2 linked regions of the Aquabacterium sp. OR-4 genome follow. The protein of the gene in region 1 binds, or shares a complex with, the protein of each later gene. Links are inferred from orthologs where the notes say so. Each region holds a gene or a part of one and is shown on either strand. Other genes may lie near its edges.

Region 1 (7,095 bases):
AAGCAATACAAGGTTGCTGCCGGCGAGAAGATCAAGGTAGAACAGATTGCTGCGGACGTGGGCCAAGAGATCGTGATTGACCAGGTTCTGGCCATCGGCAACGGTGACAGCCTGACGGTCGGGACTCCCTTGGTGGCCGGCGCCAGCGTGAAAGCCACGGTGGTGTCGCACGGCAAGCACGACAAGGTGCGCATCTTCAAGATGCGTCGCCGCAAGCACTATCAGAAGCATGGCGGCCACCGTCAGTGCTACACCGAGCTGGAGATCGGCGCTGTCGGCGCTTGATCGGTCACGGATCCAAGGAGTCTTTGAACCATGGCACAGAAAAAAGGCGGCGGTTCCACACGGAACGGCCGTGACTCGAAGCCCAAGATGCTGGGCGTGAAGGTGTTCGGCGGTCAAAACGTGCCCGCCGGCTCGATCATCGTGCGCCAGCGTGGCACGCGTTTCCATGCCGGCACCAATGTCGGCATGGGCCGCGACCACACGCTGTTCGCGCTGGTGGACGGCACCGTGTCGTTCACCACCAAGGGCTCGCTGAACCGTCAAACGGTTGTCGTGACGCCGGCCTGACGCCACCTCGGCACAGGCCCCGCGAAGCCCCGGCCTGCCGGGGCTTTTTGCATTGCGGGCCCACCGGGCCAAACAGGGCCCGTGCCGATCTCCGGCGGGTCTCGAAGGAAGGATGCCCATGAAATTCGTCGACGAAGCCACCATCGACGTGTCCGCCGGCAACGGCGGCTCCGGTTGCGCGAGCTTCCGGCGCGAGAAGTTCATTCCCTTCGGCGGCCCGAACGGCGGTGACGGCGGACGCGGCGGCAGCGTGTGGGCCGAGGCCGACCGCAACCTCAACACGCTGATCGACTACCGCTATGCGCGCCGCCACGAGGCGCGCAATGGCGAGGCCGGTCGGGGTTCCGATCAGTACGGCGCGGCGGCCGACGACATCGTGCTGCGCATGCCGGTGGGCACCATCATCACCGACCTGGGCACCGGCGACGTGATCGCCGAGCTGCTGGAGCATGGCGAGCGCATGCTGCTGGCCAAGGGCGGTGACGGCGGCTTCGGCAACCTGCACTTCAAGACCAGCACCAACCGCGCGCCGCGGCAGAAGACCCCCGGCTGGCCGGGCGAGGCCAAGAAGCTGCAGCTGGAGCTGCGCGTGCTGGCCGATGTGGGTCTGCTGGGCATGCCCAATGCGGGCAAGAGCACGCTGATCGCGGCCATCTCCAACGCCCGGCCGAAGATCGCCGACTACCCCTTCACCACCCTGCACCCCAACCTGGGTGTGGTGCGCGTCGGCCCCGAGAAGAGCTTCGTGGTCGCCGACGTGCCCGGCCTGATCGAGGGTGCCTCGGAAGGCGCCGGCCTGGGCCACCTGTTCCTGCGCCACCTGCAGCGCACCCGGCTGCTGCTGCATGTGGTCGACCTGGCGCCCTTTGACGACGCGGTCGATCCGGTGCAGCAGGCCAAGGCCATCATCGAGGAGCTGAAGAAGTACGACGCGGCGCCCGACGAGGACGAGGTCGACGAGGCGGCCGATGACGCCGCCGAAACCGACGACGACTTCGGCGACGAGCTTGACGAGGACGACGCGCCCGCCCAGCCGGCGCGCCGCAAGCGCCGCCGGGTGCGCGCCCGGGTGGGTGGCTCGCTGGCCGACAAGCCGCGCTGGCTGGTGCTGAACAAGCTCGACATGGTGCCCGGCGACGATCGTGCCAAGCGGGTCAAGGACTTCGTCAAGCGCATGAAGTGGAAAGGCCCGGTGTTCGAGGTGTCAGCGCTGGGCCGCGAAGGTCTCGAGCCCCTGGTGCATGCGATCTGGGACCACGTGGCCGCGTTCCAGCAGGTGCAGCACGATCCCGATCCGCGCTTCGATGCCCAGGCGGCAACGCCGGCTGCGGCCAGCGCACCCGGCCCGGTGGTGGCCGAGCCCGCTGCCGAGCCGGTGAGCGACGACCCGCGCTTCCGGCGTCTGGACGACGAGGGCTGAGCCATGTCCGAGCTGTTGCAGGGCGCGCGGCGCATCGTCGTCAAGGTGGGCTCCAGCCTGGTCACCAATGAGGGCCGCGGCATCGACGCCGAGGCCGTGGGCAACTGGTGCCGCCAGCTCGCCGCGCTGGCCGCCCAGGGCCGCGAGGTGGTGATGGTGAGCAGCGGCGCCATCGCCGAAGGCATGAAGCGCCTGGGCTGGAAGACCCGCCCGACCGAGCTGCACGAGCTGCAGGCCGCCGCCGCCGTGGGCCAGATGGGCCTGGCGCAGATGTACGAGACCCAGTTGTCCAAGCACGGCATGGGCAGCGCCCAGGTGCTACTGACCCATGCCGACCTGGCCGACCGCGAGCGCTACCTGAACGCCCGCTCGACCCTGCTGACCCTGCTGCAGCTGCAGGTGATTCCGGTGATCAACGAGAACGACACCGTGGTCACCGACGAGATCAAGTTCGGCGACAACGACACCCTCGGCGCGCTGGTGGCCAACCTGGTGGAAGCCGACGCGCTGGTGATCCTGACCGATCAGCGCGGCCTGTATTCGGCCGATCCGCGCAAGAACCCCGATGCGCGCTTCATCGACGAGGCGCGTGCCGGTGACCCCGAGCTCGAGCGCATGGCCGGTGGCGCCGGCTCGGGCATCGGCACCGGCGGCATGATCACCAAGATCCTGGCCGCCAAGCGCGCCGCGGGCTCGGGCGCCAGCACCGTGATCGCCTGGGGCCGCGAGCCCGATGCGCTGCTGCGCCTGGCGGCGGGCGAGCCCATCGGCACGCTGCTGGTGGCCGGCACCGCCAAGCTGGCGGCGCGCAAGCAGTGGATGGCCGACCACCTGCAGCTGCGTGGCGCGGTGGTGGTGGACGACGGCGCCGTGGCCAAGCTGCGCGACGAGGGCAAGAGCCTGCTGCCGATCGGCGTCACGGCGGTCGAGGGCGACTTCCGGCGCGGTGACGTGATCGCGGTGCGCACGCCCGGCGGCCAGGTGATCGCACGCGGCCTGGCGAACTACGCGGCGACCGAGGCGCGGCTGATCGCCCGCAAGCCCTCATCGCAGATCGTGGGCCTGCTGGGCTTTGTCAACGAGCCCGAGCTGATCCACCGCGACAACCTCGTGCTGGTGTAAGGCGGCGCGGCCGCTTGCGCGCCGGCCCGCCCGGCCGCCTGGCGGGCGGTGTCGCGCAGCTCATTCCTCCAGTTCGGACTTGGCCAGCTCGACATCGAGCCGCTCCATCGCATCGGCCGCCTCGCAGGCCGCGGCATCGGCGTAGAGCTGCTCGGCCTCTTTCATGCGCTTGCTGCCTTCCAGCATGGCCAGGCCGTTGGCGTACTCGATCATCGCGATGGCCGAGCCGGGGTTGAGCTTGCGCGCCTGCTGAAACAGCTTCAGGCCGGTGGCGGCATCGGCGCCCTGGGTGCGGCCCAGCAGCTTGCCCACCTTGTCGATCACCTCGGCATGGAAGGCACCCAGCGCGATGTGCGCATCGGCATGCTGGGGGGCCAGCGCGATGGTCGTCTCGAGCGCCGTCTTCACCTTGCTGCCCAGCCCCAGGCTCAGTGCCTTGGTCACGCTGATGCCCTGGCTGTAGCGGCCCAGCGCATAGGCCATCCAGTAGTGCGCGTTGGGCTGCTGCGAGTGCTCGGCCAGCAAGGCCTCGGCGCGCTCGGCCACGGCCTGGAACATCGTCAGCTTGAGCTTCTCGCTGGGCTCGAGGTAGTTGGCATAAATCGCCTGGGCCTTGTTGGCCACCGTGATGCCGGCCGCGCCACCGGCCTTCAGGCCGGCCTCGTGTGCCTTCTGGAACTCACCGGCATGGAACAGCACCCAGGCCTGCTGCACCGCCTTGTCGGTGGGCCAGGGTTCGGCGTCGCCGGCGTGCAGCTGGGGCCAGGCCTTCTTCAGCGCGGCCAGGTCGTAGGTGTAGTCGACGTCGTCATAGGGGAAGGCGGTCCACTTGGCCATGGGGCTTGTCTCCAGTTGTTGTGGGTGCGGTCCGCAGCGGGGCGGCCGGGGGTCAGGCTGGCGCCGAATCGGGCTTCTGGTAGGCGCCGGCGATCTGGAACAGGTGCTCGCGCGCGGCGGGCTCGAGGTAGGGCATCAGCAGGCTCAGCACATGGTAGGCACCGCGCGACAGGGCGGCCGCGGCGCTGTCGGGTTCGAGTGCCTTGCGCGGATCGCGCACGTACTCGTAGCTCAGCCAGTAGGTCAGCACCACCACCATGCTGGTGGCCACCGGCTCGGCCTCGCGGCGGTCGATGCGCATGGTCTGGCCGCGCGCCAGGCCGTCCAGCACGATCTGCACCGCGCGCGACTTGTTCTTCAGCACGAACTGGAAGTGCGTCTCGAGCCGGCGGTTCTTGCTGAGCAGGTCGTTCAGGTCGCGGTACAGGAAGCGGTACTGCCAGATCAGCTCGAACAGCATGTGGAAGAACAGCCAGGCGTCCTCGACATTGCGCACGTTGTCGGCCGCGCCCAGCAGGTCGTTCAGGCCGCGCTCGTAGCGGTCGAACAGGGCGTTGATCAGCTCGTCCTTGGCCGGGTAGTGGTAGTACAGGTTGCCAGGGCTGATGCCCAGCTCGGCCGAGATCAGCGTGGTGCTGACATTGGGCTCGCCGAAGCGGTTGAACAGCTCGAGCGTGACTTCGAGGATGCGCTCGGCGGTGCGGCGGGGCTTCTTGGCTTGGGATTGCATGCGGGCCCTGGGGCGGCCCGGTGGGCCAGATTGGCTGCCACACAATCTAGCACCAAGATGGGGGCAGGGCATTGACCGCGCTCCCTACAATGCGCCGCCTATGCCAGCGGTCAGCTTTCAACAGGTTGGAAAAACCTACAACGGGGCGCGCGGCAGCTTTCGCGCGCTGGATGGTGTCAGCTTCGACATCGGCGAGGGCGAGTTCTTCGGCCTGCTGGGGCCCAACGGCGCCGGCAAGACCACGCTGATCTCGGTGCTGGCGGGCCTGACCCGCGCCACCGAGGGCCGGGTCACCGTGATGGGCCACGATGTGCAGGCCGACGCGGCCGCCGCGCGCAAGGCGCTGGGCATCGTGCCGCAGGAGCTGGTGTTCGACCCCTTCTTCAGCGTGCGCGAGACCCTGCGCATCCAGAGCGGCTACTTCGGCGTGAAGGGCAACGATGCCTGGATCGACGAGCTGCTGTCCGAGCTGGGCCTGGCCGACAAGGCCCACGCCAACATGCGCCAGCTGTCGGGCGGCATGAAGCGGCGCGTGCTGGTGGCCCAGGCCCTGGTGCACAAGCCGCCGGTGATCGTGCTCGATGAACCCACTGCGGGAGTGGATGTGGAGCTGCGCCAGACGCTGTGGGCCTTCATCGGCCGGCTCAACAAGCAGGGCCACACGGTGCTGCTGACCACGCACTACCTCGAGGAGGCCGAGGCCCTGTGCCACCGCATCGGCATGCTCAAGCAGGGCCGGCTGGTCGCGCTGGAGCGCACGGCCACGCTGCTGGCCGCCACGCACAGCACCATGCTGCGCTTCAAGACCGACCAGGCCCTGCCGCCCGAGCTGGCGGCGCTGGCGCGCACCACGGGGCGCATCGTGCAGCTGCGCGCGCGCGATGCGGCCGAGGTCGAGCGCTTTCTGGCCACGCTGCGCGGTGCGGGTGTGGGCGTCGAGGATCTGGAGATCGGCCGCGCCGATCTGGAGGACGTGTTCGTGCAAATCATGCAGGGCCGCTCGCCGGTGGCCGCACCGGTGCAGGCCGTGGGGGCGGTGGCATGAGCGCCCGTCTCGAGGGCGCTGGCACGCTGTTCTACAAAGAGATTCTGCGCTTCTGGAAGGTGGCCTTCCAGACCGTGGGCGCGCCGGTGCTCACGGCCATCCTGTACCTGCTGGTCTTCGGCCATGTGCTCGAGGGCCGGGCGCAGGTGTTCGGCGAGGTCAGCTACACCGCCTTCCTGATCCCCGGGCTGGTGATGATGAGCGTGCTGCAGAACGCCTTTGCCAACAGCTCGTCCAGCCTGATCCAGAGCAAGATCACCGGCAACCTGGTGTTCCTGCTGGTCTCGCCGCTGTCGCACTGGGCCTGGTATGCGGCCTATGTGGGGGCCAGCGTGGTGCGCGGCCTGATGGTGGGCTTCGGCGTGTTCATCGTCACCGTGTGGTTCTCGCCGCCGCCCTTTGCCGAGCCGCTGTGGATCCTGGTGTTTGCGGCACTCGGTGCCGGGCTGATGGGCTCGCTGGGCCTGATTGCCGGGCTGTGGGCCGAGAAGTTCGACCAGATGGCGGCGTTCCAGAACTTCATCGTGATGCCCATGACCTTTCTGTCGGGCGTGTTCTATTCGGTGCATTCGCTGCCCGCGTTCTGGCAGGCGGCCAGCCACCTGAACCCGTTCTTCTACATGATCGACGGTTTCCGGCGCGGCTTCTTCGGCACCAGCGACGCCTCGCCCTGGCTCAGTCTGGCCGTGGTGGGCACGGCCTTCATTGCCGTGGCGGCGCTCACGCTGCATCTGCTGCGCATCGGCTACCGCATCCGGCCCTGAGCGCCGGGCGGGCAGGGCGCGCGTGGATGCCACACGGGTACAGATCCCGCCGCACGGCGCTCGGGCATTCAGTGCTCGCAGATAATCCCCCACATGGCTGATCCCACCGTTGACCAAGTTCGCAGCTACATCGCTGCAGGCCTGCCCTGTGAGCACCTCGTGGTCGAGGGTGACGGGCAGCATTTTTTCGCCACCATCGTGTCGGCCGAGTTCGACGGCCTGCCGCGAATCCGCCGCCACCAGCGGGTGTATGCGGCCCTGGGCGATAGAATGCGGGCCGAAATCCACGCGCTGTCGATGAAGACGCTCACCCCCGCCGAATGGGCAGCCGCACCGGCGGCCGACGCCCCGCACCACTCCCACTGACACCTGCGGCCACATGCTGCGGGTGGCTCTCGGGCACCCGCGGTACACGGTGGCCCTGATCCGCGCGGCATGGGGCGCCCCTGAGAGGACACCCCCCGATGACGATGCTGACCCTCGCCCTGTCCAAGGGCCGCATCTTCGAGGAAACGCTGCCGCTGCTGGCCGCCGCCGGCATCACGGTGAGCGAGGACCCCGAGAAGAGCCGCAAGCTGATCCTGCCCACCAGCCACGATGGCGT
Region 2 (5,036 bases), 1.4 Mb from region 1 along the record:
GGCCGCCACCCAGTCGGCCACGCCGGACGCCATGCAGAACGCCACGCCGGACGCCTTGCCGGCCGGCGCCGAAGGCAGCGCCGCCGCCACCGCCACTAGCGGCACCCCCACCGACCCATCGGGCCAGCGCCTGGCCTGCGCCTGAGCCGCCCCTTCCCCGCCGCGAGACCCGCCATGAGCAGCAACCACAGCACCCGCAGCACCTGCCCCTATTGCGGCGTCGGCTGCGGCGTCATCATCGAGCGCCAGGGCGCGCAGATCACCGGCGTGCGCGGTGACCCCGAGCACCCGGCCAACTTCGGCCGCCTGTGCAGCAAGGGCAGCACCCTGCACCTCACCGCCAGCCCCGCCGTGCAGCAGCAGGCGCGCCTGCTGCAGCCGATGCAGCGCCTGAGCCGCGACGCCGCGCCACAGCCCAGCGACTGGGACACCGCCACCGGCGCCATCGCGCAGCAGCTGGCGCAGATCGTCGACACGCATGGCGCCGACGCGATCGGCATCTATGTCTCGGGCCAGCTGCTCACCGAGGACTACTACGTCTTCAACAAGCTGGCCAAGGGCCTGCTGGGCACCAACAACATCGACACCAACTCGCGCCTGTGCATGAGCAGCGCGGTGGCCGGCTACAAGGCCACGCTGGGCGCCGATGCGCCACCGGCCTGCTACGACGACCTGGCGCTGGCCGACACGGTGTTCGTCGCCGGCGCCAACCCGGCCTGGGCGCACCCAATCCTGTTCCGCCGGCTCGAAGACGCCCGCCAGGCCCGGCCCCAGCAGAAGCTCATCGTCGTTGACCCGCGCCGCACCGACACCGCGGCCGCCGCCGACCTGCACCTGCAGATCCTGCCGGGCAGCGACATCGCGCTGTTTCACGGCCTGCTGCACCTGATGCTGCGCGAGGGCTGGACCGACGCCCGCCACATCGCCGAGCACACCAGCGGCTTTGCCGCGCTGCAGGCCCGGGTGCAGGGCTTCACGCCCGACGAGACCGCGCGCCTCACCGGCGTGAGCCCGGCCGATCTGGCCACTGCCGCGCGCTGGTTTGCCAGTGCCGGGCGCACGCTCAGCCTGTACTGCCAGGGCCTGAACCAAAGCAGCAGCGGCACGGCCAAGAACGCCGCGCTGATCAACCTGCACCTGGCCAGCGGCCAGATCGGCAAGCCCGGCGCCGGCCCGTTCAGCCTGACCGGCCAGCCCAATGCCATGGGCGGGCGCGAGGTGGGCGGCCTGGCCAATCTGCTGTCGGCCCACCGCGACCTGGCCGACCCGCAGCACCGCGCCGAGGTGGCCGCGTTGTGGGGCGTGCCTGCGGTGCCGGCCACGCCGGGCAAGTCGGCGGTGGAGATGTTCGAGGCTGCCGCCGACGGCCGGATCAAGGCGCTGTGGATCGCCTGCACCAACCCGGCGCAGTCGATGCCCGACCTGAACCTGGTGCGCCGCGCACTGGCCCGCGCCGAGCTGGTGATCGTGCAGGAGGCCTTTGCCACCACCGCCACCGCCCGCCATGCCGACTGGCTGCTGCCGGCCACCACCTGGGGCGAGAAAGACGGCACCGTCACCAACAGCGAGCGGCGCATCAGCCGCGTGCAGCCGGCCGTGCCGGCCCCCGGCCAGGCGCGCCACGACTGGGTGATCGCCCGCGACATCGCCCTGGCCCTCGAGGCCCGGCTGCGCCCCGGCCAGCCCAGCCTGTTCAACTACCCCACGCCCGAGCGCGTGTGGTGCGAGCACCGCGAATCCACCCGCGGCCGCGACCTCGACATCACCGGCCTGAGTTACGCCGTGCTCGAGCAGCAGGGCCCGCAGCAGTGGCCCATGCCCGAAGGCGCCACGCAGGGCCGCGCACGGCTCTACGAAGACCACCGCTACGCCACGCCCGATGGCCGGGCGCGCTTCTTCGACACGCCCTTCGTGCCGCTGGCCGAGCCGCCCGATGCGCAATACCCGATCAGCCTGACCACCGGCCGCCTGCGCGACCAGTGGCACGGCATGAGCCGCACCGGCACGCTGGGCCGGCTGTTCGGCCATGCGCCCGAGCCGGTGGTCGACCTGCACCCGCAGGACATGGCGCGGCTGGCGCTGCAGCCGGGCGATCTGGTGGCGCTGCGCTCGCGCCGCGGCCGCCTGCTGCTGCCGGCCCAGGCCAGCGACACGGTGGCCCCCGGCCAGGCCCATGTGGCCATGCACTGGGGCGACGAGGTGCTGGGCGGCAGCAGCGACGGCGGCGCGGCCATGGCCGGCATCAACGGCCTGACCAGCAGCGCCTTCTGCCCGCGCAGCAAGCAGCCCGAGCTGAAGCACACCGCCGTGGCCATCGAACGGCAGGAGCTGCCCTGGCGCCTGCTGGCCGCCGCGTGGCTGGACGAGGCCCGCGCGCTGCAGCTGCGCCAGCAGCTCACCGCCTGGCTGCCGCGTTTTGCCTTTGCCAGCGTGGTGCCCTTTGGCCACGGCGGCCATGGCGTGCAGCTGCGCGCCGCCGCCCAGGCCGCACCCGCCCCCGAGCAGCTGGCCGAGCTGGAGGCGCTGTTCGGCCTGGGCGCCGACTGCCCCGACGCCCTGCGCTACGAGGACCGCCAGCGTGGCCAGCGTCGCGCCATGGCCCTGCGCCGCGATGGCGACGACCAGCGCCTGCAGGCCTTCGTGCTGGCCGGCCAGCTCAGCTCGCAGACCTGGGTCAGGGCCCTGCTGCACGAGCAGATGCCGGTGCAGGCCTATGGCCGCCTGCTGCTCAGCCCCAGCGCCACGCCGCCGGTGGCCATGGCCGCGCGCGGCGCCCAGGTGTGCACCTGCCTGAACATCAGCGAGCCGCAGATCGTGCAGGTGCTGGGCCGCTGCGAGGGCGCGCCGGCCGCCCGCCTGGCCCAGCTGCAGGGCGCGCTGCGCTGCGGCACGCAGTGCGGCTCGTGCGTGCCGCAGCTCAAGCGCCTGGTGGCGACCACACCGGTGCAGGCCAGCGCCACGGCTTGACCCTGCGCAGGCCGGGCCGCGCAAAGCACGGCAGCATTGCGGCCCGAAACTTGCGGTTCCTGACAGCAGGGACGACCCGGGAGACAAGCCAATGAGCATTGCGCAGTACATCAAGGAAATCGGCCGCGGCCCCGAGGGCTCGCGGCCGCTGGATGCCGCGCAGGCCAGCGATCTGTTCGGCCAGGTGCTCGATGGCCGGGTCAGCGACCTCGAGCTGGGCGCCTTCGCGCTGGCCATGCGCATGAAGGGCGAGACGGTGGACGAGCTGGTCGGCTTCTGCCAGGCGCTCGACGCCCGCGCGCTGCCGATCCCGGCCCTGGCCCCTGAGCGCCCGGTGGTGGTGATCCCCAGCATCAACGGCGCGCGCAAGCTGCCCAACCTGGTGCCGCTGCTGGCCATGCGCCTGGCGCAGGAAGGCGCGGCGGTGCTGGTGCACGGCCCGCGCGCCGACCCGGCACGCGTCACCAGCTGCGAGGTGTTCCAGGCCCTGGGGCTGCCGCCCTGCGACAGCGTGGCCGCGGTGCACGAGCGCTGGGCGCGCCACGAGCCGGCCTACATGGCCACCGATGTGCTGCACCCGGCCCTGCAGCGCCTGCTGGACGTGCGCCGCGTGGTCGGCGTGCGCAACTCGGGCCACACCGTGGCCAAGTTGCTGCAGCCGGTGCACGGCGCGCCGGTGCTGCGCGTCACCAGCTACACCCATCCCGAGTTCGGCGCGCTGATGTCGGCGCTGGCCGAGCGCACGGCGGCCGACATCATGGTGCTGCGCGGCACCGAGGGCGAGGCGGTGGCCGACCCGCGCCGCTGCCCGAAGATGGACACCTGGCTGGGCGGCCGCCCGATGCCCGAGTACTCGTGCCCGGCACAGGAAGGCGTGCTGGCCGAGCTGCCGATCCTGCCGCGCAGCAACGAGGCCGCCGCCACCGCCACCTATGTGCAGAGCGTGGTTGCCGGTGCCCAGCCCGCGCCGGCGCCGCTGGAGCAGCAGGTGGCCCTGCTGATGGCCGCGCTGAACCGCCTGAGCGCACCGCAGGCCCGCCGCGCCTGAACCCTGGGTGCCGCCGGCAGCCGGGCGCGGCGCCGCGATAATCCGGCCCCATGCACCGCGCCGATGCCATCGTCCTGGGGGCCGGCGCAGCCGGCCTGTTCTGTGCCGGCATGGCCGGTCAGCGCGGCCTGAAAGTGCTGCTGATCGACCATGCCGAGCGCGTGGCCGAGAAGATCCGCATCTCGGGTGGTGGCCGCTGCAACTTCACCAACCGCGAGGCCACGCCGGCGCAGTTTCTGTCGGCCAACCCGCATTTCTGCCGCTCGGCGCTGGCGCGCTACACACCGGCCGACTTCATCGACCTGGTCAAACGCCACGGCATCGCCTTCCACGAGAAGCACAAGGGCCAGCTGTTCTGCGACGACTCGGCCGAGCAGATCATCCAGATGCTGCTGGCCGAATGCAGCGCCGGCGCGGTGGAGCGCTGGCAGCCCTGCCGCGTGGCCGCCGTGCGCCAGGTGGCGGCCGGCTTCGAGCTCGACACCGAGCGCGGCCCGGTCAGCGCGCCGCAGCTGGTGATTGCCACCGGCGGCCTGCCGGTGCCCAAGATCGGTGCCAGCGACTTCGGCCTGCGCCTGGCCAGGCAGTTCGGTCTGCGCATCGTCGAGCCGCGCCCGGCCCTGGTGCCGCTGAGCTTCGACGCCGCAGCCTGGGCGCCGTTCTCGGCGCTGTCGGGCCTGTCGCTGGCGGTCGAGATCGGCACCGGTCGCGGCAAGGGCGCCGGGCGCTTTGTTGAAGACCTGCTGATCACCCATCGCGGCCTCAGCGGCCCGGCCGTGCTGCAGATCTCGAGCTACTGGCAGGCGGGCGAGCCGATCACGGTGAACCTGCTGCCCCAGCACGACATCGAGGCCGAACTGCGCCAGGCCAAGCTGAGCTCGCGCCGGCACCTGGGCAATGCCCTGGCCGACTGGCTGCCCCAGCGCCTGGCCGAGGCCTGGCTGACGCGGCTGGACCTGCCCGCCGACCGGCCGCTGCCCGAGCTGCGCGACCGCGACCTGGCACGTCTGGCCGAATCGCT

Evidence for each region.
Region 2: the proteins of cgtA (region 1) and ybiB are in contact, whole or in part, in a crystal structure (PDB 8BFT), measured with the Escherichia coli proteins. The link is inferred for Aquabacterium sp. OR-4 from one-to-one orthologs.

The regions. Positions count from the first base shown.
Region 1 is NZ_JAOCQD020000002.1:1,586,216-1,593,310, reverse strand. Bases 1-2,842 are described here. They hold cgtA (Obg family GTPase CgtA), read left to right. Parts: upstream 1-691; coding sequence 692-1,993; downstream 1,994-2,842. Other genes in these bases: proB (glutamate 5-kinase), read left to right, coding at 1,997-2,842; rpmA (50S ribosomal protein L27), read left to right, coding at 316-573; rplU (50S ribosomal protein L21), read left to right, coding at 1-285. In the rest of the region: more of proB, read left to right, coding at 2,843-3,115; N4G63_RS19265 (hypothetical protein), read right to left, coding at 3,176-3,952; N4G63_RS19260 (TetR/AcrR family transcriptional regulator), read right to left, coding at 4,005-4,682; N4G63_RS19255 (ABC transporter ATP-binding protein), read left to right, coding at 4,783-5,727; N4G63_RS19250 (ABC transporter permease), read left to right, coding at 5,724-6,491; N4G63_RS19245 (BolA family protein), read left to right, coding at 6,585-6,857; hisG (ATP phosphoribosyltransferase), read left to right, coding at 6,962-7,095. UniProt on the Escherichia coli protein: An essential GTPase which binds GTP, GDP and possibly (p)ppGpp with moderate affinity, with high nucleotide exchange rates and a fairly low GTP hydrolysis rate.
Region 2 is NZ_JAOCQD020000002.1:220,099-225,134, forward strand. The notes cover bases 2,127-5,036. They hold ybiB (DNA-binding protein YbiB), read left to right. Parts: upstream 2,127-3,058; coding sequence 3,059-4,015; downstream 4,016-5,036. Other genes in these bases: N4G63_RS13175 (nitrate reductase), read left to right, coding at 2,127-2,967; N4G63_RS13185 (BaiN/RdsA family NAD(P)/FAD-dependent oxidoreductase), read left to right, coding at 4,066-5,036. Outside these bases: more of N4G63_RS13175, read left to right, coding at 175-2,126.